2 regions of the Nonomuraea rubra genome follow, and region 2 is predicted to be linked to the other one. Evidence: riboswitches for the same ligand, from Rfam matches in the RefSeq annotation. Region 2 holds a riboswitch; the other holds the start of a gene.
The links. Region 2 has a riboswitch for cyclic di-AMP ahead of HD593_RS06540 (C40 family peptidase). Riboswitches for the same ligand answer to the same signal wherever they lie in the genome.
Positions count from the first base shown of each region.

Region 1: another riboswitch for cyclic di-AMP. It lies ahead of HD593_RS65010 (hypothetical protein); the one in region 2 lies ahead of HD593_RS06540 (C40 family peptidase).

Region 1 is NZ_JACHMI010000001.1:1,620,293-1,626,012, reverse strand. It holds gene HD593_RS07605 (hypothetical protein) at 1-655, shown strand, start outside; gene HD593_RS07600 (roadblock/LC7 domain-containing protein) at 685-1,059, shown strand; gene HD593_RS07595 (hypothetical protein) at 1,077-1,448, shown strand; gene HD593_RS07590 (alpha/beta fold hydrolase) at 1,499-2,344, opposite strand; gene HD593_RS65010 (hypothetical protein) at 2,402-3,124, opposite strand; cyclic di-AMP (ydaO/yuaA leader) riboswitch at 3,310-3,445, opposite strand; gene HD593_RS07580 (DUF5302 domain-containing protein) at 3,609-3,809, opposite strand; gene HD593_RS07575 (class I SAM-dependent methyltransferase) at 3,878-4,450, opposite strand; gene HD593_RS07570 (rod shape-determining protein) at 4,530-5,504, shown strand; gene HD593_RS07565 (DUF421 domain-containing protein) at 5,501-5,720, shown strand, end outside.
Region 2 is NZ_JACHMI010000001.1:1,405,924-1,420,070, forward strand. It holds gene HD593_RS06510 (FtsX-like permease family protein) at 1-2,414, shown strand, start outside; gene HD593_RS06515 (MFS transporter) at 2,374-3,732, opposite strand; gene HD593_RS06520 (hypothetical protein) at 3,812-4,573, opposite strand; gene serA (phosphoglycerate dehydrogenase) at 4,904-6,493, shown strand; gene HD593_RS06530 (class I SAM-dependent methyltransferase) at 6,909-7,724, opposite strand; gene HD593_RS06535 (SSI family serine proteinase inhibitor) at 7,825-8,205, shown strand; gene HD593_RS06540 (C40 family peptidase) at 8,265-8,669, opposite strand; gene HD593_RS06545 (hypothetical protein) at 8,668-8,937, shown strand; cyclic di-AMP (ydaO/yuaA leader) riboswitch at 8,904-9,049, opposite strand; gene HD593_RS06550 (3-isopropylmalate dehydrogenase) at 9,148-10,185, shown strand; gene HD593_RS06555 (branched-chain amino acid aminotransferase) at 10,411-11,508, shown strand; gene HD593_RS06560 (Uma2 family endonuclease) at 11,540-12,079, opposite strand; gene HD593_RS06565 (O-methyltransferase) at 12,154-12,798, opposite strand; gene HD593_RS06570 (DsbA family protein) at 12,858-13,505, shown strand; gene cimA (citramalate synthase) at 13,712-14,147, shown strand, end outside.

The sequences.
Region 1 (5,720 bases), 210 kb from region 2:
GGCGGCGCTGCGGCGGCTGCAGGCCGACGGCGGCTGCGAGCGACTGCTCGCCGAGGGGCCGCTCACGCCGGGCGAGCTGCAGTACGCGGTGCTCGGCGGGGTCCTGGACGCGGCCTTCTTCCTGCTGCCGGCCGGTGGGGCACGCCCCAAGTTCCGCCCGGGCGAGCGGCACTGGCTGGGCGGGCAGTGGTTCTTCGACGTGCCGGGACTGGTGCGGGAGTGCGCGCGGCGGCGGGCGCAGCTCGCCCGGATCTGGCCCTCCGCCGACGTGGACACCCTCCCGGTACGGCCGCTGCCGCGGCTGCCCGGCCACGGGGTGACGCTGAGCCGCGTCCAGTGGGAGGTCATCGTCAGGGCAGACCAGAAGGCGACCCCGCTGGAGCTGGCCAAGCAGATCGGCCGGCCGGCGTACCCGGTGCTGCTGGCGGTGCGCCGGCTGGCCGCCTCGGGGCTGCTCGCCGCACCCGACCTGCCGCAGCGGCGGGAGCACGGCGAGCGCGCGCCGCACGACCTGCCACAACGGCGGAAGCCCGGCGGGCGTCCGCCGCACGACCCGCTGGCGCCGGCCCAGCCGCTGGGCCCGCCCATGACGGGCGACCCCACCGATCTGGCGCTGCTGATGCGGCTGAAGAAGGCGCTCGAGGAGCTGTCGTGAGGTTCCCCTCACTCAGGAGGAGGCCACCTGTGGAGCTACGGCAAGAGGTTCTGGAGGAGATGGCGCTCCTGCGTGAGCGCACCCCGGACGTCCAGGGCAGCGTCGCCTGCACCGTGGACGGCCTGCAACTCGCCTGCGACCTGCCCGGGGAGCAGGGCGAGCAGGCGGCGGCGCTGGCGGCGGCGCTGCTCGCGATGAGCAGGCGGATGCTGGCCATCACCGGCCACGGGACGCTGGAGGAGACGCTCGTCTCCGGCACCGCCGGTTTCACGGCCTTCTACGCCGCCGGCCCCACCATCGTCCTCACGGTCCTGGCCGGACCCGGCGCGAACGTCGGGCTGCTGCGGCTGGAGGGCAGGAAGACGGCTGCCGCGCTGGCCGCCGTCTCGGCACGCAAGCACTGATGACAAGGAGGAAGACCATGGCCGGCATGGACGTGTCACTCAAGGAGATGATGAGCATCGACGGCTCCATCGGAGCCGCGATCGTCGATCACGGCAGCGGCATGGCGCTCGGCGCCCTCGGCGGCTCCAAGGACCTGGACCTGCAGATCGCCGCGGCCGGCAACACCGAGGTGGTCAAGGCCAAGCTGCGCACGATGGACTCGCTGGGCCTCAAGGACAACATCGAGGACATCCTGATCACGCTGAGCGGCCAGTACCACATCATCCGCCCGATCACCGGGCGCGGCGGCAAGGGCCTGTTCCTGTATCTGGCGCTCGACCGCAACCGCGCCAACCTGGCGCTGGCCCGCCACCAGCTCCGGGGCATCGAGGAGAAGCTGGAGGTCTGACGCGCGTTCCGGTGGCCCGGCCCCACCATGGGGCGGGGCCACCGGCGGCGTCAGGCGGAGGTCAGCTTGGTGATCTCGGCGACGAAGGCCGGCCAGAGCTCGCGCGGCAGGTCGTGGCCCATCCCCGGGTACGTCACCAGCCGCGCCCCCGGGATGGCCGCGGCCGTGGCCCGGCCGCCCACCACCGGGATGAGCGGGTCCGCCTCCCCGTGCAGCACCAGCGTGGGCACCTTGACCTGGCCGAGCAGCTCCGTACGGTCGCCCGACGCCATGATCGCGGCGAGCTGCCTGGCCGTGCCCGCCGGGTCGAAGCAGCGGTCGTAGGCCAGCCCGGCCATCGCCTTGATCCTGTCCTGGTCCAGCTCGTACCCCGGCGAGCCGATGGTGGACCAGGTCAGCACCGCCTGCTCCAGCACCGCCTCGCGGCTCTCGGCCGGCCGGCCCATCAGGATCGCGGCGGCGGCCTGCGTGGGCGGGGCCACGGAGGGGCCAGGCGTGGACATGACGGAGGTCAGCGTCAGCACCCGGGCGGGGTGCCTGATGGCCAGCGTCTGGGCGACCATGCCGCCCATCGAGGCTCCCACGACGTGCGCCGCCGGCCAGCCGAGCACGTCCATGAGGGCCGCGGTGTCGTCGGCCAGGTCGTCCAGCAGGTACGGCGGCGCGGCACCCCTCGCGGGCACGCCGTGCTCGTGGAAGTGCGTGGACAGGCCCGCGTCGCGGTTGTCGAACCGTACGACGTGGTGTCCCTGCTCCGCCAGGAGCTCGCAGAGCCCCTCGTCCCACTGGATGAGCTGGGCGCCGAGCCCCATGATGAGGAGCAGCGGGCGCCCGTCGGGTGAGCCGAAGCTCTCGTAGGCGATGTCGATGCCGTTCGCGGCTGCGCGGGTGGTCACGACGACCAGAATGACATTCTGGTGCTCGCTACGTAAAGAGCGGCTCGATGCTCGGGGTCAGCGTACGAGGAGCATGCGCAGGCGCTCGCCGCCGAGCAGCACGCCGCCGCCCGCGATGGCCAGCGCGCCGGCCGCCAGCAGCGTGCCGCCGGCCGTGCCCGACTCCTGCTGCTCGCCCGCGGGGGTGTCGGGGAGGCTGCCGCCGGCGGAGGTGTCCTCCTCGGCCTGCGGCGGGGTCGCCGGGTTCCTGTCACGTTCGGCCCAGGCGCCGGTCGAGAACGGCACCGGGTAGTTCTTCTTGCCCACGCCGTCACCCCACTTGGTGATGACGTAGTCGACCTCGATGTGGCCCTGGCCGCCGATGCCGTCCACGCCCAGCGTGGAGGAGTTGAACTCGCCGCCGGTCAGCTCGGCGAACGTCTTGGCGTCGAGGTCCAGCATGATGCCGCGGTTGGAGGGCGTGCCCGGCCCGCGGTCACCCACGAAGAAGGGCATCTTCTTGCCCTTGTAGACCACGTAACCCTCGGTCAGCAGCGGCCAGCTCGGGCTGGCGGCCAGCCCCTTCTGCATCGGCTTGCCACTGGCCGGCAGGCCCGTGTCGCCGGCGCGGCCGGAGGCGTCGTCCCAGAAGTACGAGGCTGTGGTCGAGCCCTTGAGCAGGATCTTCTCACCGGTGTCGGTGTCGGTGTCAGCGTGGGCGGCGGTGGTGGCGATGCTCAGCGCGCAGGTGGTGGAGGCGGTCAGCACGGCGAGGGAGCGCAGGCCAAAACGGGCAGACATGAAACAGCAAACCCTTCACTGGGGGACAGGGAGGTTGCACTCAGGGGATGAGGGCGCAGCGGGGCAGAGCGCCGCGAGGGTCGCTACGCGGAGCGCAAGATACGAGCCTTTGGGGAAGGGGGCCGCTCAGCGGGCGGCCGTCAAGACGCGGTCCGGGGGTACGACGCGCTGATGCATGGGGTAAGTTGTCCTCTCCATCACGCCTACCGGGTTAGCTGACGGGTTCGGGCGGTGGAGTTGCCCTACCGGCACGTGCCGGATTCACCCCAACGGAGGTGGTTCCCCGGTTCCCGATCGCTCGGGATTCGGCGCCAACCGGCCGTCCTTCTGGGGTAAGGACCGGGTAACCGGCTGGTAATGGCGATTACAGTAGCCACGGAAACGGACATCTGCAAACAATTCTTCATGAATCGGGCGAAAGATCTACCTCCCCGGGCAAAGTAAAAGGGGGCACGGCATGCCGTACCCCCGCGGAATTCCAGCCTCAGCCGCCGCTCTTGCGCCTGAACGATCTTTTACTCGCAGCCGGACCGTGCGCCCCGTGGATCTTGGATGGGTCGCCGCCCCTGCCACCCGCGCCCGAGCCCGCGTGCTGGTTGCGCTTGCGCTCCAGCGCCTCGCGGAACTTGCGCTTCAGCTCGTCCTCGGGAGTTTCGCTGACTTCCGGCTCCGGTGTATCCGCCATGAGGACCTCCATGGTGTTGGGGACAGTTCACAGCTTCGCACGGCCCCGCTTATGACGCGAAACCGGGCTCACTGTGAAGTGAACGACAGCAAGCGGAACACCGGGTCGGGACCGCCCGGACGGCCCTGCCCGTGGCCGACGAACCGCGACTCCCCGGCCGGCCGCAGCCCGTGCCCGGCCAGCTCGGCGACGACGAGCTCGGGCCGGTCGGCGGACTCCCCGGCGCCCGCGTGCCCGTGCGCGGCCCGCTTGTCAACGGTCGTGACGAACACTCCCCCCGGACGCAGCACGCGGGCGGCCTCGGCGAGCACCGGGCGGGCGTCGTCGAGCAGGTGCAGCAGCCAGATCGTGGTGACCGCGTCCACCGAACGGTCGCGTATCGGAAGCCTGCGCCCGTCGCCCAGCACCACGCGCACCCGCCCCGCGGCGATCCGCGCCATCCCGGCGGAGGCGTCCACGCCGAGCACCCGCAGGCCGTGACCGGCCAGCTCCCTGGTGACCAGGCCCGTGCCGCAGGCGAGGTCGAGCAGCGTGCCGGACGCGGGCACCAGGTCGAGAACGGCCCGCGCCGCCGCCTCCGCCCGCGGAAGCCCGCCGCGGGTCTCGTCGTAACGTCCGGCTTCGAGGTCGTAGTCGAGCACAGTCCCAGTAGTAACAGGTAAAGGGGATCCGTTCCGTTCGTGGTGTTGGGTTGGGACGGATCAGGAAACCAATTCCGCGATGAGACTCCTCGGTCGTGACCTGGCAATGGATCTGGGAGCGGCGAGCACGCGCATCTACGTCAAGCGCAAGGGCATCGTGCTCGACGAGCCCTCGGTCGTCATGTGCGACGACCGCACAGGCAAGATCGTCGGGTACGGCGCGGAGGCCGTCGCCGACTCGGGCGGGCGCACGCACTGGCCGGTCAGCGGCGGGCTGCCCGCCGACGCCGAACTCGCCCGGCGCATGATCAGGTACTTCCTGCGCAAGGTGCACTGGCATCCGTACGCCCGGCCGCGCCTGGTCATGGCGCTGCCCGGCGACTCCACGCCGATGGACCGCGAGGCGCTGCAGGACATCGCGTACGAGGCGGACGCCCGGACCGTGCACCTGGTCCCGCACGCGCTGGCCGCCGCGCTCGGCGCGGGCCTCTCCCCCGCCGACCGCACCGGGCACATGGTGATCGACATCGGCCGCGACGCCGCGCGGATCGCCGTGCTGTCCGGCGAGTCCGTGGTGGCGACCGGCTCGGTGCCGTACGGCGGGCAGGCCATGAACAGGGCCATCGCCCGCTTCGTGGAGCGCGAGCACGGGCTGCAGCTCGACGACGGCGAGGCCGAGTCGGCCAAGCGGCACGCGCACGACGGGCACGTGGTCGTGCGGGCCCGCGACCCCGGCACCGGCCGCGAGCGGGAGCTGACGCTGCCCGTCCAGCACATCTTCGAGGCCACCGGGCAGCCGGTCGAGTCGATCGCGCGGGCGGCGATGGAGACGGTCGAACGCTGCCCGGCCGAGCTGGCCGCCGACCTCGGGGAGCGCGGCGCGGTGCTGGTCGGCGGCGGAGCGCTGCTGCGCGGGCTCGGGCGGCGGCTGCGGGAGACGCTGTGCATGCCCGTCCGCAGGGCCGAGCGCCCGCTGGAGTGCGTGGCGCTGGGGCTGGGCCGGTGCATGGGCGAACTGGGCCTGATCGGGAGGCTCCGTGGCGGCCGTACATGATCGACGACCTGTTCCACACCGGGGTCTCGCTCGCCGACAAGGCCGTCAGGACCATCGCGGTGTACGTGGCCGTGGCGGCGCTGCTGCGCATCGGCGGCAAGCGGGGCATCGCCCAGCTCAACAACTTCGACTTCGTGGTCATGCTGCTGATGAGCAACGTCGTGCAGAACGCGATCATCGGGCCTGACAACTCGCTGGCCGGCGGCCTGGCCGGGC
Region 2 (14,147 bases):
TGACGGTGCGCGAGGAGCTGCCCTCCCGGCTGGGCTCGGTGGCCGACGCGGCCGTCTACGCCCACGTGACCACGCTCCCCATCGACCAGGATCCGGCGGGCCGGTTCGGCAGCCAGGACCCGGACAAGACCGGTCAACCGCCCCGATGGACGACCGCGGAGGTGGCCAGGCTGATCGGCGGCAGGGCGATCCCGTTCTACGACTACTCCACCGACGCCCGGTTCCAGGACGGCTCCGACCGGGTGGACCTGCTGGAGACCGACCTGCGCGACCCGCTCGGCGCCGGCCTGAGGACGCTGGCCGAGGGCCGGCTCCCGGCCTCGCCGCAGGAGATCGCGGTCACGCCCGCGCTGCTCGACCGGGGGGTGAGCGTCGGCGGCACGCTCCAGCTCACCAAGCGCGCCGAGCCGAGGCGCGTGGTCGGCGTCGTCGTGGACCCGACCCGGCCGGGCGTCCAGGAGGTGGTCGGCCTGTACGGCGCGGTCGTGGGCGACAAGCACGACCCGCAGGGCAACGGCTGGCTGGTCGACACCCCGTCGCCGGTCACCTGGAAGAAGGTGCGCGAGCTGAACCAGGCGGGGCTCCGCGTGGCCTCCCGCGCCGTGATCGAGGGCCCGCGCGCGGCGAACCTGAACGACGTGCCCAGCCGGACCGACCAGGTGCTCTGGCTCGCCATCGCCGTGCTCCTCGTCGTCACCGAGACGGTTCTGCTGGCGGGCCCCGCGTTCGCCGTCGGCCTGCGCCGGCGCAGGCGGGAGCTGGCCACCATCGCCGCGCAGGGCGGCTCTCCCGCGCACCTGCGGGCGATCGTGCTGGCCGACGGCCTGGTGCTGGGCGGCGTGGCGGCTCTGCTCGGCACCGCGCTGGGCATCGGCGCGGGAGCGCTGGCGGAGTCGATCGCGGCGCGGTTGCTGGACTGGCGCAGCGGCCCGGTCGACGTGCCGTGGGCGCAGGTGCTCGGCGTCGCCGCGCTCGGCCTCCTCAGCGCGCTGGCCGCGGCCGTGGTCCCGGCGATCCAGGCGGCCCGGCAGAGCCCCGCGCGGGTGCTCGCCAACCGCCCCGACGAGGTACGCGACCGGGCCAGCCGCCCGCTGATCGGCCTCGTGCTGCTCGTGCTCGGCCTGGGCGCCGCGATCCTCTTCTCGCCGGGGAGCGAGCTGGGCGTGGTGGCGGCGTCCACCGTGGTCCTGTTCGGGCTGATCGTGCTGATGCCCTGGCTGGTCCGGCGTACCGCGCCGCTGGCCGGGCGCCTGCCGCTGCCGGCCCGCCTGTCGGTCAGGGACGCCGTCCGCCATCGGGCCCGCACCGTCTCGGCGGTGGCCGCCGTCATGGCCGCCACCATGGGCGCGGTCACCGCCGGCATGGCCTACACCAGCGCCTACACCGCCGAGCAGGAGAGGAACCGGCTCGACGCCCCGGAAGGCACCCTGTCCGTGACCGCCTTCGGGGTGAACGACGAGACCTGGGCCAGGGTCCGCGCCGTCACGCAGGAGAGGCTGCCCGGCGCGCAGCTCGTGCCGGGGCTGGGGGTCCAGGACGGTGACGGGCGAAGCCTGGACACCATGATCCAGCTCGAACAGAGCTGTCCCGGTGCCTGCACGATGTTCGGCCTGTCCTACTTCGACGTGCCGATCGGGGACGCCCGGCTGCTCGCCCTGCTCCAGGGACGCGGTGATCCGCAGGCGGCGGCCGCTCTCGCGGCCGGCAAGGCCGTGGTGTTCGACGCCCGGCTGGTCGTCGACGGCACCGTGAGCGTGACGGTGCGGAACAGGACCGGCGACGGGACGGCCCCGCGGACGTTCCGGGTGCCGGCCGTGGTGGCGCGGGGAGCCCAGCCCGACCAGGGCGGCGCCGTGCTGCCCGCCTCGGTGCTGACGGCGGCCGGGTTCGGGACGGCCGAGCGCCGGCTCTTCCTCCGGTCCGTCCCGGACGGCGTGGACCTGGACGTGGAGCGCTTCACCCGTGAGCTGCAGACGGTGACGAGCTCCGCGTACGCCTACGTGGCCGAGGACCGCACCGGTTTCAAGCTCACGGTCCTGCTGGCGGTGGCGCTGGCCGCGGCGGTGGTCCTCGTGCTCGGCGGCACGTTCGCCGCGACGGGGCTGGCCGTCGCCGACATGCGCCGCGACCTCGACACCCTGTCGGCCGTGGGCGGCAGGCCGCGAACCCGCAAGCTGGTGGTGGCGGCCCAGGCCGGCTACATCGCCGGGCTGGGCGCCGTGATCGGCCTGGTCGCGGGGGCGGTCACCGGGAGCGCGCTGTCGCAGTCCATGGCGTCGAGGTGGGGCGACAGCCCGATCGTCGTGCCGTGGGCGTTCCTGGCCCTGCTCGTGCTCGGCCTGCCGCTGCTGGCGGCGCTGCTGTCGGGCCTGTTCACCCGGACGCGGATGGAGCTGGCACGACGGGTGGCGTGAGCCGGTACTTCAGCGTGATCAGCGCGGAAGCGAAGATGATCAGTGCGGGGATCGCGGTCTGACCGATCAGGACCGCGGTCACCGCGCTGTCCGGCTGCTGCACGGGCGTGCTCGGCTCGGACTCGATGAAGCCGCCGATCGACAGGATGATCCCGAAGAACAGCGCGCCGAACGAGCTGACCCCGCTCTCGATGGCCGTCCACAGGCCGGTCAGCACCCCGGCCCGCCGCTTGCCCGTCGTGGCCGCGTCCGCCGCGATCACGTCCGCGAGCATGGAGAACTGCATGAGCTGCAGCCCGGCGTACCCGACGCCGACCAGCAGGATCATCGCGTGCGCCCACAGCGGGCCGAACAGCGGCGTGGCCATGGCGGCCGTCGTGCCGCCGCCGAACAGCACCACCGCCAGGATCATAGCGCCGCGCTTGTCGAAGCGCCTGGCCACCCGCACCCACAGCGGCATCGTCAGCAGGATCGGGCCGACCAGCACGGCGAAGAGCGTCTGCGTGGCCGCGGCCGAGCCCAGCGTGTACGTGGCGAAGTACGGCGCCGCGGCCAGCATCATGCTGACGGCCAGCATCTGCACGCAGGCCAGCACCGTCAGCCACAGGAACGCCGAGTTGCCCTTGATCGCGGCGAACTGCTCGCGCCACCCGCCGCGGTCCGGCTCGGGGGCGCCCGTCATGGGCGCGCGGGCGGTGCCGAAGAACGAGCCCAGCATGGAGAGCAGCAGGATGCCCGCGATCGTGATCGCCATCACCCGGTAACTGCCCAGCGTGCCCTCCCCGCCCTCGCTCGTGGCCAGGACCGGCGCCAGGATGCCGCTGATGGCGGTGGCCGCCCCGACGAACACCATCCGCCACTGCAGCAGCGACGTGCGCTCGTGGTAGTCGTGCGTCATCTCGCCGGGCATCGCCTTGTACGGCACCTCGAACAGCGCGTACGCCGTCGCCGCGGCCAGGAAGCAGCCCCCCACGTACAGCGCCGCCGGCACCCCGGTCAGCGGCGGCCCCGCGAACACCAGGAAGAACGCGATCGGCAGCGTGCACGCCCCGGCCAGCAGCCAGGGCCTGCGCGGCCCCCAGCGCGAGACCGTCCGGTCGGACCAGCGCCCGACCAGGGGGTTGAGGACCAGGTCCCAGACCTTCGGCGCCGCGACCACGACACCGGCCAGCCACGCGGGCACGGCCAGGAAGTTCGTCATGTAGAACAGCAGCAGCAGCCCGGGCACGCCGTTGAAGGTGGCGGTGCAGAACGAGCCCACCCCGTAACCGAGGCGCACGCCCTTCGGGACGGTGGCCGTGCCCACCGGTGTGATCATCCCCTCATTACAACTGAGCGAGGGCTTGTTTGGGAGGGCCCAGTTTTCCCGGGCCCTCCGCCACTGGGCTGGTCCCGGCCTAGTCGGAGACGTTCGCGCAGACCACGTGCGCGCCGATCTCGATCATGCGCCGCTCGCTGCGCGCGTCGGCCACCCTGGCCATGAGGATCGGCGCCCCGGAGGCGGCGAACTGCGGCAGCCGGGCGCGTACCAGGCGGTGCAGGTCGCGTACGACGTCCTCGGCGGCCGACATGTGCACCTTCACGTGCAGCATGATCCCGGTCGCCCCCGACGCGGTCCCGGCCTCGGAGATCCAGACGTGGTGCACCAGCGGGAAGTCCATGAGCAGGTACGCGATCGCCTGCCGCAGCGCGGGCAGGATCGGGTGCGTGCACCGGCGGTAGCCCGGATCCACCTGCTGCATCGGCCCCGACAGGTGCGGCCGGGGCGCGGGCACCCAGGGCAGCGAGGGGGCCTGCGGGCTCGGCGGGGCCACCTGGGCCAGCGCGGCACCCCGCGACACGGTGGCCATCGCGCCCGTGGCGTAGGCGGCCGGAACCGCCCCCGACAGGACGGGCGTGTGCCCGCTGCGTGTCGTGGTCATGAAGTGCTGGAGATCGTCGATGGGCACGGCCGCGGCGGCTGGTCCGGCCGCGTCGATGACGATCTCGCGCACCCCGGTGACGCGCTGGATGTCCAGGATGGTGTCGGCGTCGCAGGCCGACAGGGAATGGCTGCCCCGGTGTCTGGCATAGGTCGCAGGGCTGGTGTACCCGAGCAGAACCCGGTCACCCGCCTGTGTCGTCCCCAGGACGACGGAACGATCTGGTCGCACTGCCACCAGGACTCCACCGTCGGCAAGAGCGCCCAGCAGGCGATGGGGCGTGCCATGCTGTGCGAGCACGTCGGCAAGCGCAGGATTCCCGATGCTCATATGACGAACCATAGGTAGTCGGCCACGGCTTATCAGGCTAATGGCGAATAAATCTCCCGATCAAGACAAAGATGTGCGCGGAGTGGATGAGTTTGCGGCCGGCTGGGTACGCCGGAACCCGTCTCACATGCTGGCCCCTCGTGAATGCGTTCACAAGCTGCGGATACACTCGGTGGGACCGCTGGGGGGTTCCGTGGACGGTGACCCCCCTCCGCCGTGCCTTAAGGATGCACAGACGTGAACAAGCCCGTCGTTCTGGTCGCAGAGGAGCTGTCCGAGGCTGGCCTCGCCGTACTCGGTGCTGATTTCGAGGTCCGCCACACCGACGGCGCCGACCGTTCCCAGTTCCTGCCCGCTCTCGCCGACGTGGACGCGCTCATCGTGCGCTCCGCCACCCAGGTCGACGCCGAGGCCATCGCCGCGGCCCCGAAGCTGCGCGTGGTCGCCCGCGCCGGCGTCGGGCTCGACAACGTCGACGTCGATGCGGCCACCAAGGCGGGTGTCATGGTCGTGAACGCCCCGACCTCCAACATCACCAGCGCCGCCGAGCAGACGATCGCCCTCATCCTGGCCAGCGCGCGCAACACGGCCCAGGCTCACGCCGCGCTGAAGAACGGTGAGTGGAAGCGCTCGAAGTACACCGGCGTCGAGCTCGACGAGAAGGTCATCGGCATCCTCGGCCTGGGCAAGATCGGCCAGCTCGTGGCGCAGCGCCTGCAGCCCTTCGGCGTCGAGCTGATCGCCTACGACCCCTACCTGCCGCCGGCCCGCGCCGCGCAGATGGGCGTCAAGCTGCTCAGCCTCGAAGAGGTGCTCAAGCAGGCCGACTTCCTCACCGTGCACCTGCCCAAGTCCAAGGAGACGATCGGGCTCATCGGTGACAAGGAGCTGCACCAGGTCAAGCCGAGCGTCCGCATCGTCAACGTGGCCCGAGGCGGCATCGTGGACGAGAGCGCGCTCTACTCGGCGATCAAGGAGGGCCGGGTCGCGGGAGCCGGCCTGGACGTCTTCTCCAAGGAGCCGTGCACCGACAGCCCGCTGTTCGAGCTGGACCAGGTCGTCGTCACGCCGCACCTCGGCGCCTCCACGCACGAGGCCCAGGAGAAGGCAGGCACCCAGGTCGCGCGGAGCGTGAAGCTGGCGCTGGCGGGCGAGTTCGTGCCGGACGCGGTCAACGTCCAGGGCGGCGCCGTGGCCGAGGACGTCAAGCCGGGCCTGCCGCTGGCCGAGAAGCTGGGCCGCGTCTTCACCGCGCTGGCCGGCGAGGTGGCCACCAAGCTCGACGTCGAGGTGCGCGGCGAGATCGCCGCCCAGGACGTCCGGGTGGTCGAGCTGGCCGCGCTCAAGGGCGTCTTCGCCGACGTGGTCGAGGAGCAGGTCACCTACGTCAACGCGCCGCTGCTGGCCAAGGACCGCGGCATCACCGTCGAGCTGGTCACCAGCTCCGAGAGCCCCGACTGGCGCAACGTGGTGACCGTGCGCGGCGTGCTCGCCGACGGCCGCACCGTGTCGGTCTCCGGCACGCTCTCCGGCCCCCGCCAGATCACCAAGATCGTCGAGGTCAACGGCTACGAGATGGAGATCGAGCCGACGGCCCACCTGTGCTTCTACACCTACACCGACCGCCCCGGCATCGTCGGCGTGGTGGGCAGGCTGCTCGGCGAGCACAGCATCAACATCGCCTCGATGCAGGTGGCCCGTGACGTCAAGGGCGGCAAGGCGCTGATCGCCCTGACCGTCGACTCCGCCATCCCCGCCGAGGTCGTCGAGCAGATCGGGTCCGAGATCGGCGCCGAGAGCGGCCGCTCGGTGGACCTGGAGGACTGACACTCCGCGTACGCCTGAAGGGCCGTCACCCGTCCGGGTGGCGGCCCTTCTTGTCTCAGCATGCAAGATACTAGGACTTCCGAGCAGATCCTCGGGTACTGTGGCTGCTAATGCGCCAGGTGTTCGTACTCATTGCCTGCCGCGGCGGGGCCTGTTAGGGCAGGTCGACGACCCGCCGCGGTGAGCGGCGTTGTGTCGGCCAGTAAGTCCCATTCGTCCGGTCCGTGACCCGGGCCACGAGATCAGGCCCGGTCGGATTCGCGACCGGAGTCCGGCTTCCCACTGGAACACGTCCGCGAAATGAGCTGAGTCACATGTACGACATGTACGCCTGGAACCGCACCGAAGAGCAGCAGGACGAGGCCGCCGAGGCCCTGCAGACCGCGCTGGACCGCCGCGACAACGGCGGCGCCCCTCAGAACTCCAGCCGGTAGAACACGGCCGTCCGCCTCATGGCGGGCACCAGCTTGACGATCGAGGCCACCATCCGGTGCACGGCCGACAGACGGTCGAACCCGTCGAGGTCGAACGCGCTCACCGCCTCCAGCACGCGCAGCCCCGGATGGACGGCCGGCAGTGCGGCGGGGCCGTCGATCGCCCAGTGCATCGTGGCCCCCGCCTTCTGCACGGGTTTGTTGAGCCGCTGGAGCCGCAGCCCGAGCGGGCTCAGGGCGTCGAAGACGAACCCGCCGCCCGGGAAGCGGTCCACGATCGCCCGCAGCAGTGCGGGCCCCCCGCTCGCGTCGAGGTAGTAGAGCAGGCCCTCCGCGACGACCAGTGCGGGAGCGTCCGCGGGCACCCGCTCCAGCCAGCCGAGGTCGGTGACCGAGGTGCCGATCAGGTCGTGGCCCGGCCGCTCGGGGAACAGCCGCCGGCGCAGCTCGACGACCTCCGGGTAGTCCACGTCGTACCAGCGTGCCTCCGGTGGCGGGTCCATGCGGTAGACGCGAGTGTCCAGGCCGCAGCCCAGGTGCAGCACGGTCGCCCCCGGATGGGCGCCGAGGAACTCGCCCGCCCACCTGTCGATGAAGCGGGCCCGCAGGGCCACGGCCCTGGCCATCCTGGCGTCCAGCCCGGTCGTGCGGAAATCGTGGTCGATCCGCTCGATCGTCTCCGCCGCCATCCGGTCGCCGAGAATCGGGTGCGGGGAGTTCGCGTCGAGCGCTCTGCCGTACAGGGTGGCGAGGAGGGTCGCCTTCTCCTCGGTCAGATGCACCTTCTCGGATGGCATATCCGACACGCTACGCCGGTGGTACGAACACCTGCCCTTTCGGATACGGAGAGTGTTGGTAACGTCGCTCTGCGTATTCATCCAAGCAGGAGGTTCCCCCATGCGCGCTGTGATCCGTCGTGCCGCGACCATCGCCCTGCCCGCTCTGACCACGGCGGCGCTGCTCGCCGCCCCCGCCCAGGCGCAGGAGTCCTACCTGCGCATCACCACCTACCACGGTGGCGACACCGCGCAGTGGTTCCTGACCTGCCGTCCGGACGGCGGCATCCATCCCGATCCGGTCGCCGCCTGCGACAGGCTGGACGAGATCGGCGGCGACCTGGACCAGATCAGGTTCCGGCCGGACGTGCCCTGCCCGAGGATCTTCGACCCGGTGCACGTCGAGATCTCCGGCGACTACCGGGGCGAGCCGAAGGACTTCGCCGAGGACTACCCGAACCCGTGCTTCGTGGCACAGCTCGCCGCCCCGATCGTGCCCTGACGGCCCGCTGAGGAGGGACGGGCGGCCCCGCGGGGGAAAGCGGGGCCGCCCTGGCTTCTTCAGAGGGTGGCGGTCAGATTGGCGGAGATGGGCTCGCGGCGCTGTTCGAGCTGCTTCTCCCACTGGCGTACGCCCTTGGGGTCCGGCCGGACGGCGCCGACGAAGGCCTGCCTGCGCCAGTCGGACAGCTTCTCCTCCTTCACCACGTCGCCCGAGTGCGGCGCGTGCACCATGTAACCGGGCTTGGAGATCATCCCGACATGGCCCAGGTTGCTGAAGAACACCAGGTCGCCGGGCTCTAGATCGTTCCAGGAGATCTTCCTGGAGAAGGCCCCGTACTGTTCGCGGGCGGTTCGCGGCAGGTCGATGCCCGCCTTCTCGTACGCCCTGAGCATGAGCCCCGAGCAGTCGTACCCTCGATCGCTGGTTCCGCCCCAGACGTACGGGATGCCGCGTTTGTTCATGGCGAAGTTGAGAGCGATCTTCCAGGCGGGCCTGGGTGCCTGGGCCAGTCTGATGCGCCGGATCTCGGCGCCGGTGAGGGTGGTGGTGTCCGTGTCGGTGACGGACCGGGTGGCGACGTCGTCGCCGGTGGCGGCGGGGGTGGCCCGGGCGGCGGTGGCGGCCTGGGCGGCGGGGGTGGCCAGGATGAGTCCGGCAGAAGCCGCTGCCAGGACGATGGCGATGCGAGACAGGGGACTGTCCTTCCATGCGGCCGACCGGGTTAGCTGACGGGCTCGGGCCTGGAAGACAGCCCTACGGCGATGACCGCCGATTCGCCCCTGGGGGGAAAGTGGGTCCCCGGCTCCACGCAGCGGCTGCGTGGATTAGGCTCGACGGACTCTAACGAAACGGTCAAAAGGTCGCAATCCCCCCAAACCGGACGTCCGGAAAATGAGATGGTGTGTTCGTCAGACGAGACGAGCCGGTATGGTTGCCGTCATGGAGTCGCGTAACATCCGCCTGGCCGTCATCCCTGGGGATGGCATCGGCACCGAGGTCGTCGCCGAAGGGCTCAAGGTCCTGGAGGCAGTGGGCACGAAGATCGAGCCCACGCACTACGACCTGGGAGCCGCACGCTACCACCGTACCGGCGAGACGCTCCCCGACTCGGTGCTCGACGAGCTGCGCGGCTACGACGCGATCCTGCTCGGCGCCATCGGCGACCCGAGCGTGCCGCCCGGCATCCTGGAGCGCGACCTCCTGCTGCGGCTCCGCTTCGCCTTCGACCACTACGTCAACCTGCGGCCGGTGAAGCTGTTCCCCGGCGTGGCCACCCCGCTGGCCGGCACGCCGACGGAGAACATCGACATGATCGTCGTGCGGGAGGGCACCGAGGGCCTCTACGCCGGCACGGGCGGCGTCATGCGGCGCGGCACGCCGCACGAGATCGCCACCCAGGAGTCGCTCAACACCGCCCACGGCGTCGAGCGCGTGGTGCGTTACGCGTTCGAGAAGGCCAGGTCCCGCCCGCGCAGGAAGCTGACCCTCGTCCACAAGACGAACGTGCTCACCTTCGCCGGCGACCTGTGGCAGCGCACGGTCAACCGGGTGGCCGAGGAGTACCCCGAGGTCACCACCGACTACTGCCACATCGACGCGGCCTCGATGTTCTTCGTCACCCAGCCCGAGCGCTTCGACGTGGTCGTCACCGACAACCTGTTCGGCGACATCATCACCGACCTCGGCGCGGCCATCGCCGGCGGCATCGGCCTGGCCGCCAGCGGCAACATCAACCCCGAGGGTGCGGCGCCCAGCATGTTCGAGCCGGTGCACGGCAGCGCCCCCGACATCGCCGGCCAGGGCAAGGCCGACCCCACCGCGACCATCCTGTCGGTCTCCATGCTCCTCGACCACCTCGGCCTGCACGACGAGGCCGCCAGGGTCGAGCAGGCGGTCGCCGCCGACATCGCCGAGCGTGGCGCCGGCCGCGGCACCAGCGAGATCGGTGACGACATCACCGCGCGAGTATCCGGCTAGGACCGCCTAGCCCCGTACGCGCCTGGCGGTCCGAAAGGACCGCCAGGCGCGTTTTCGTGTACCCAGGTCGCGGCGGTAACCGGGTCTAACCGCCCATCAACCGCTTGCCATCCCATATAGCGAGACAATAGGAAGTACGGACCGCCCTCGCGAGCGTGACAGCTCCCGGAGGGGTGACCGGGTTCCGGTAGATTTCGGTAGACCGTAGAGAGAAGGACCGCCGTCATGACCATCGCTCAGAAGCTCAGCTTCGACGTGCAGCTATCCGACCACGCTCGCACCGCAGCCGAGCGGGAGCAGGTACTGGCGAACCCGGGATTCGGGCAGACGTTCACCGATCACATGATCTCGATCGACTACACCGAGGGCGAGGGCTGGCACGACGCCAGGCTCATGCCGTACGGTCCGCTCTCGCTCGACCCCGCCACCTCGGTCTTCCACTACGCGCAGGAGCTGTTCGAGGGCCTGAAGGCCTACCGGCAGATCGGCGGCTCGATCGTCACCTTCCGCCCGTACGCCAACGCCGGCCGCTTCAACCGCTCGGCCGCGCGCATGGCCATGCCCGAGCTGCCGGAGGAGACGTTCGTCGAGTCGCTGGAGCTGCTCGTCCAGACCGACAAGGAGTGGGTGCCCACCACCGAGGGCCACAGCCTTTACCTGCGCCCCTTCATGATCGCCACCCAGGCGGGGCTCGGGGTCAACTACCCGTCGAAGACCTACAAGTACATGGTCATCGCCTCGCCGGCGGCCTCCTACTTCACCGGCGGCATCAAGCCCGTCTCCGTCTGGCTGTCCACCGAGTACACGCGCGCGGCCCCCGGCGGCACCGGCTTCGCCAAGTGCGGCGGCAACTACGCCGCCGCGTTCGTGGCGCAGCGGCAGGCGGTGGAGAACGGCTGCGACCAGGTCGTCTGGCTGGACGCGCAGGAGCACCGGTACGTCGAGGAGATGGGCGGGATGAACCTGTTCTTCGTTTTCGGCGACAAGCTCGTCACCCCCGCCCTCACCGGCACCCTGCTGCCCGGCATCACCCGGGAGTCGATCCTGGAGCTGGCCGGCGACCTGGGGCTGGAGACCGAGGAGCGGCTCATCACGGTGGACGAGTGGCAGGAGGCGAGCGCGTCCGGCGACCTCACCGAGGTGTTCGCGTGCGGCACCGCGGCCGTGGTCACGCCGGTCGGCACCGTCAAGGGCGCCGACCGCTCGTGGACCGTGGCCGACGGCACGCCGGGCCCGGTGACGATGCGGGTGCGCGAGGAGCTCGTCGGCATCCAGTACGGCGCCCGCCCCGACACCCACAACTGGATCCACAAGATCGGCTGAACCCGTTGGTGGTGAGCGCTCCGGGGAGGGCTCACCACCATTCCCCGGTATTCAGCGACAATTCCCACGGCGCCGGCAGGAACAGCGGCCCGTCGAGCGCCGCGACCGTTTCCCGGCCGTACGCGCGGCCCTCCGGCTCGCTGAAGAGCCGCACCGTCCGCTGTGCCGGATCCACCAGCAGATAAAGCGGCACCCCGGCCGGCGAGTAACTGCGCGGCTTGACGTAGTGGTCGTCGTAGGAACTGCCCGAAGAAACGATGTCGACGAGCAGCAGCGTCGAATCCCCGTGCACCGCGTAATCCTTGTGAAACCGCGGCGCGCGCGGCACCACCGTCAGGTCGGGCACGTACCGATCGGCCTGACGGCCCAGGTAGACGGTGATGTTCGGCCAGATCTGCCAGCCCCGCTCGACCGCCGGGGCGAGCAGCCCGCGCAGCACCCGGAAAAGGCAGGTGTTGTGCTGCCAGGTGCCCGCCTCGTTCACCACGATCCGGCCGCTCATCGTTTCCACCCGATATTCGGGGTGCAATTCACGCACGGTACGGAATCGCTCTTCGAGGGGCGCGGCCATGCACTCCGTCCTTTCTGGCGGCGGAGTGACCGAGCGTATGCCGGAACGGGGGTGTGAATACAGGGCGTGCGGCGCTAGTTCTTTCTGACGAGCATCATCCCGTCGGCCACGGGCAGGGTCACGACGGTCACCCGGGGATCCTCCATCACCAGGTCGTTGAACTGCCGCATCGCCACGGTCACCGGCTCGTCGTGCGCGGGATCGGCCACCCAGCCCCGGCGCAGCGTGTTGTCCACCAGGATCAGCCCGCCCGGCCGCAGCCGGTCCATCAGCAGCTCGTAGTAGACCGGGTAGTTGTGCTTGTCGGCGTCCAGGAAGGCCAGGTCGATCTGCTCGTCGAAGGTGGCGAGGGTGTCGGCGGCCGGCCCGATGGTGAGCGTCACGCTGTGGTCCAGGCCCGCCTCGTGCCAGTAGCGGCGGGCGATCGCCGTCCACTTCTCGCTCACGTCGAAGCAGTGCAACGTGCCGCCGGACAGCCCGCGCGCGATGCAGATGGACGAATATCCGGTGAACGTTCCCACCTCCACGGCCACCCGCGGCGCCATCAGCTGCGTGATCATCGTCAGCAGCCGGCCCTGGTCGAACGAGATCTGCATGGCCGCGTCCTCGCCCGCGACCTCGGCGGTCTCCCGCTCCAGGGCCGCGAGCAGGGCGTCGGGCGCGGTGGTGTGCTCGGATACGTACCGCGCGACGGCGGCGTCGAGGAGGTATGCCTTCATGCGGCCATTGTTTCCGTTTCAGGTAGGGTCTGCGCGATCAATGAGGTGAGAGTGGGCTGATGAAGAAGCGGTTGGTGGCGGTCGCGCTGGCGTGCGTGGCGATCGCCGTACTCGGGGTGCTGGCGTTCACCCAGGCGGGCGCGTCGTCGTCCGGCGAGGTGACCCTCACCCGGCAGGCGGACGGCTCGATGGTCCTGGCCGACCTGGGGGGCGACGCTCCCGTGCTGGACGTGTACGAGGACTTCGACTGTCCCGTCTGCAAGGACATGCACTCCAAGGTGGACGCCACGATCAGGAAACTCGCGCAGGAGGGCAAGGTCAAGGTCGTCTTCCACACCGTGACGATCTTCGGGGACGAGCCCATGCGCTCCAACTCCATCCGTGCCGCCGCGGCCGCCCGCTGCGTGCCGGCGGCGAACTGGCTGGCGTTCAGGGACGAGGTGTACGCCATGCAGCCCGCGCCGCACGGCACGGCCTCCGGGTTCACCGTCGAGGAGCTGGCCGGGGCCGCGCGCAAGGCGGGCGCGGCGGTCGACTCGTGCGTCACGTCGCAGACGTACGCCGAGGCGCACCTGGCGGAGACGGCCAAGATCCCGCTGCAGGGCACCCCGACCGTGGTGCTCGACGGGCAACTGCTGGGCAACGAGGCGTTCGACCCGGCCGCGCTGGAGCGCCTCATCACCGGAGGTGTCGGCGTGCAGGTGTGAGCTGCGGTGTCCCAGGTGGTGAGACCGGTGTGCCGAATGGTGAATGCGTATGGCAGACTGGGCGGCACCATGTTCTACGGTCTGCTCATTATCGGCAGGCGCGCTGGCTGACGCAGGGACACCGCCAGCGCGCAGACCTCTCACGTCCGTGAGGGGTCTTTTTGTTTTCCCGAACGCATCCGGACTTCCGCAGAGAAGAGAGACTCATGGCCGACGACCGCTTCCACGTCTACGACACGACGCTGCGTGACGGCGCACAACAGGAGGGGCTCAACCTCACCGTCGCCGACAAGCTCGCCGTCGCGCGGCACCTGGACGGTCTGGGCGTCGGTTTCATCGAAGGGGGCTGGCCGGGCGCCAACCCCAAGGACACAGAGTTCTTCAGGCGCGCTCGAACAGAGCTCGACCTGAAGCACGCGCGACTAGCCGCGTTCGGCGCGACCCGCCGGGCCGGTGTGCAGGCCGCCGACGACCCACTGGTGGCCGCCTTGCGCGAATCCGGCGCGCCGGTCGTGACCCTTGTCGCCAAGAGTCACGACCGGCACGTGGAGCTGGCCCTCCGCACGACTCTCCAGGAGAACCTCGCGATGATCCGCGACACGGTCTCTCATCTTCGTGCGGAGGGACAGCGAGTCTTCCTCG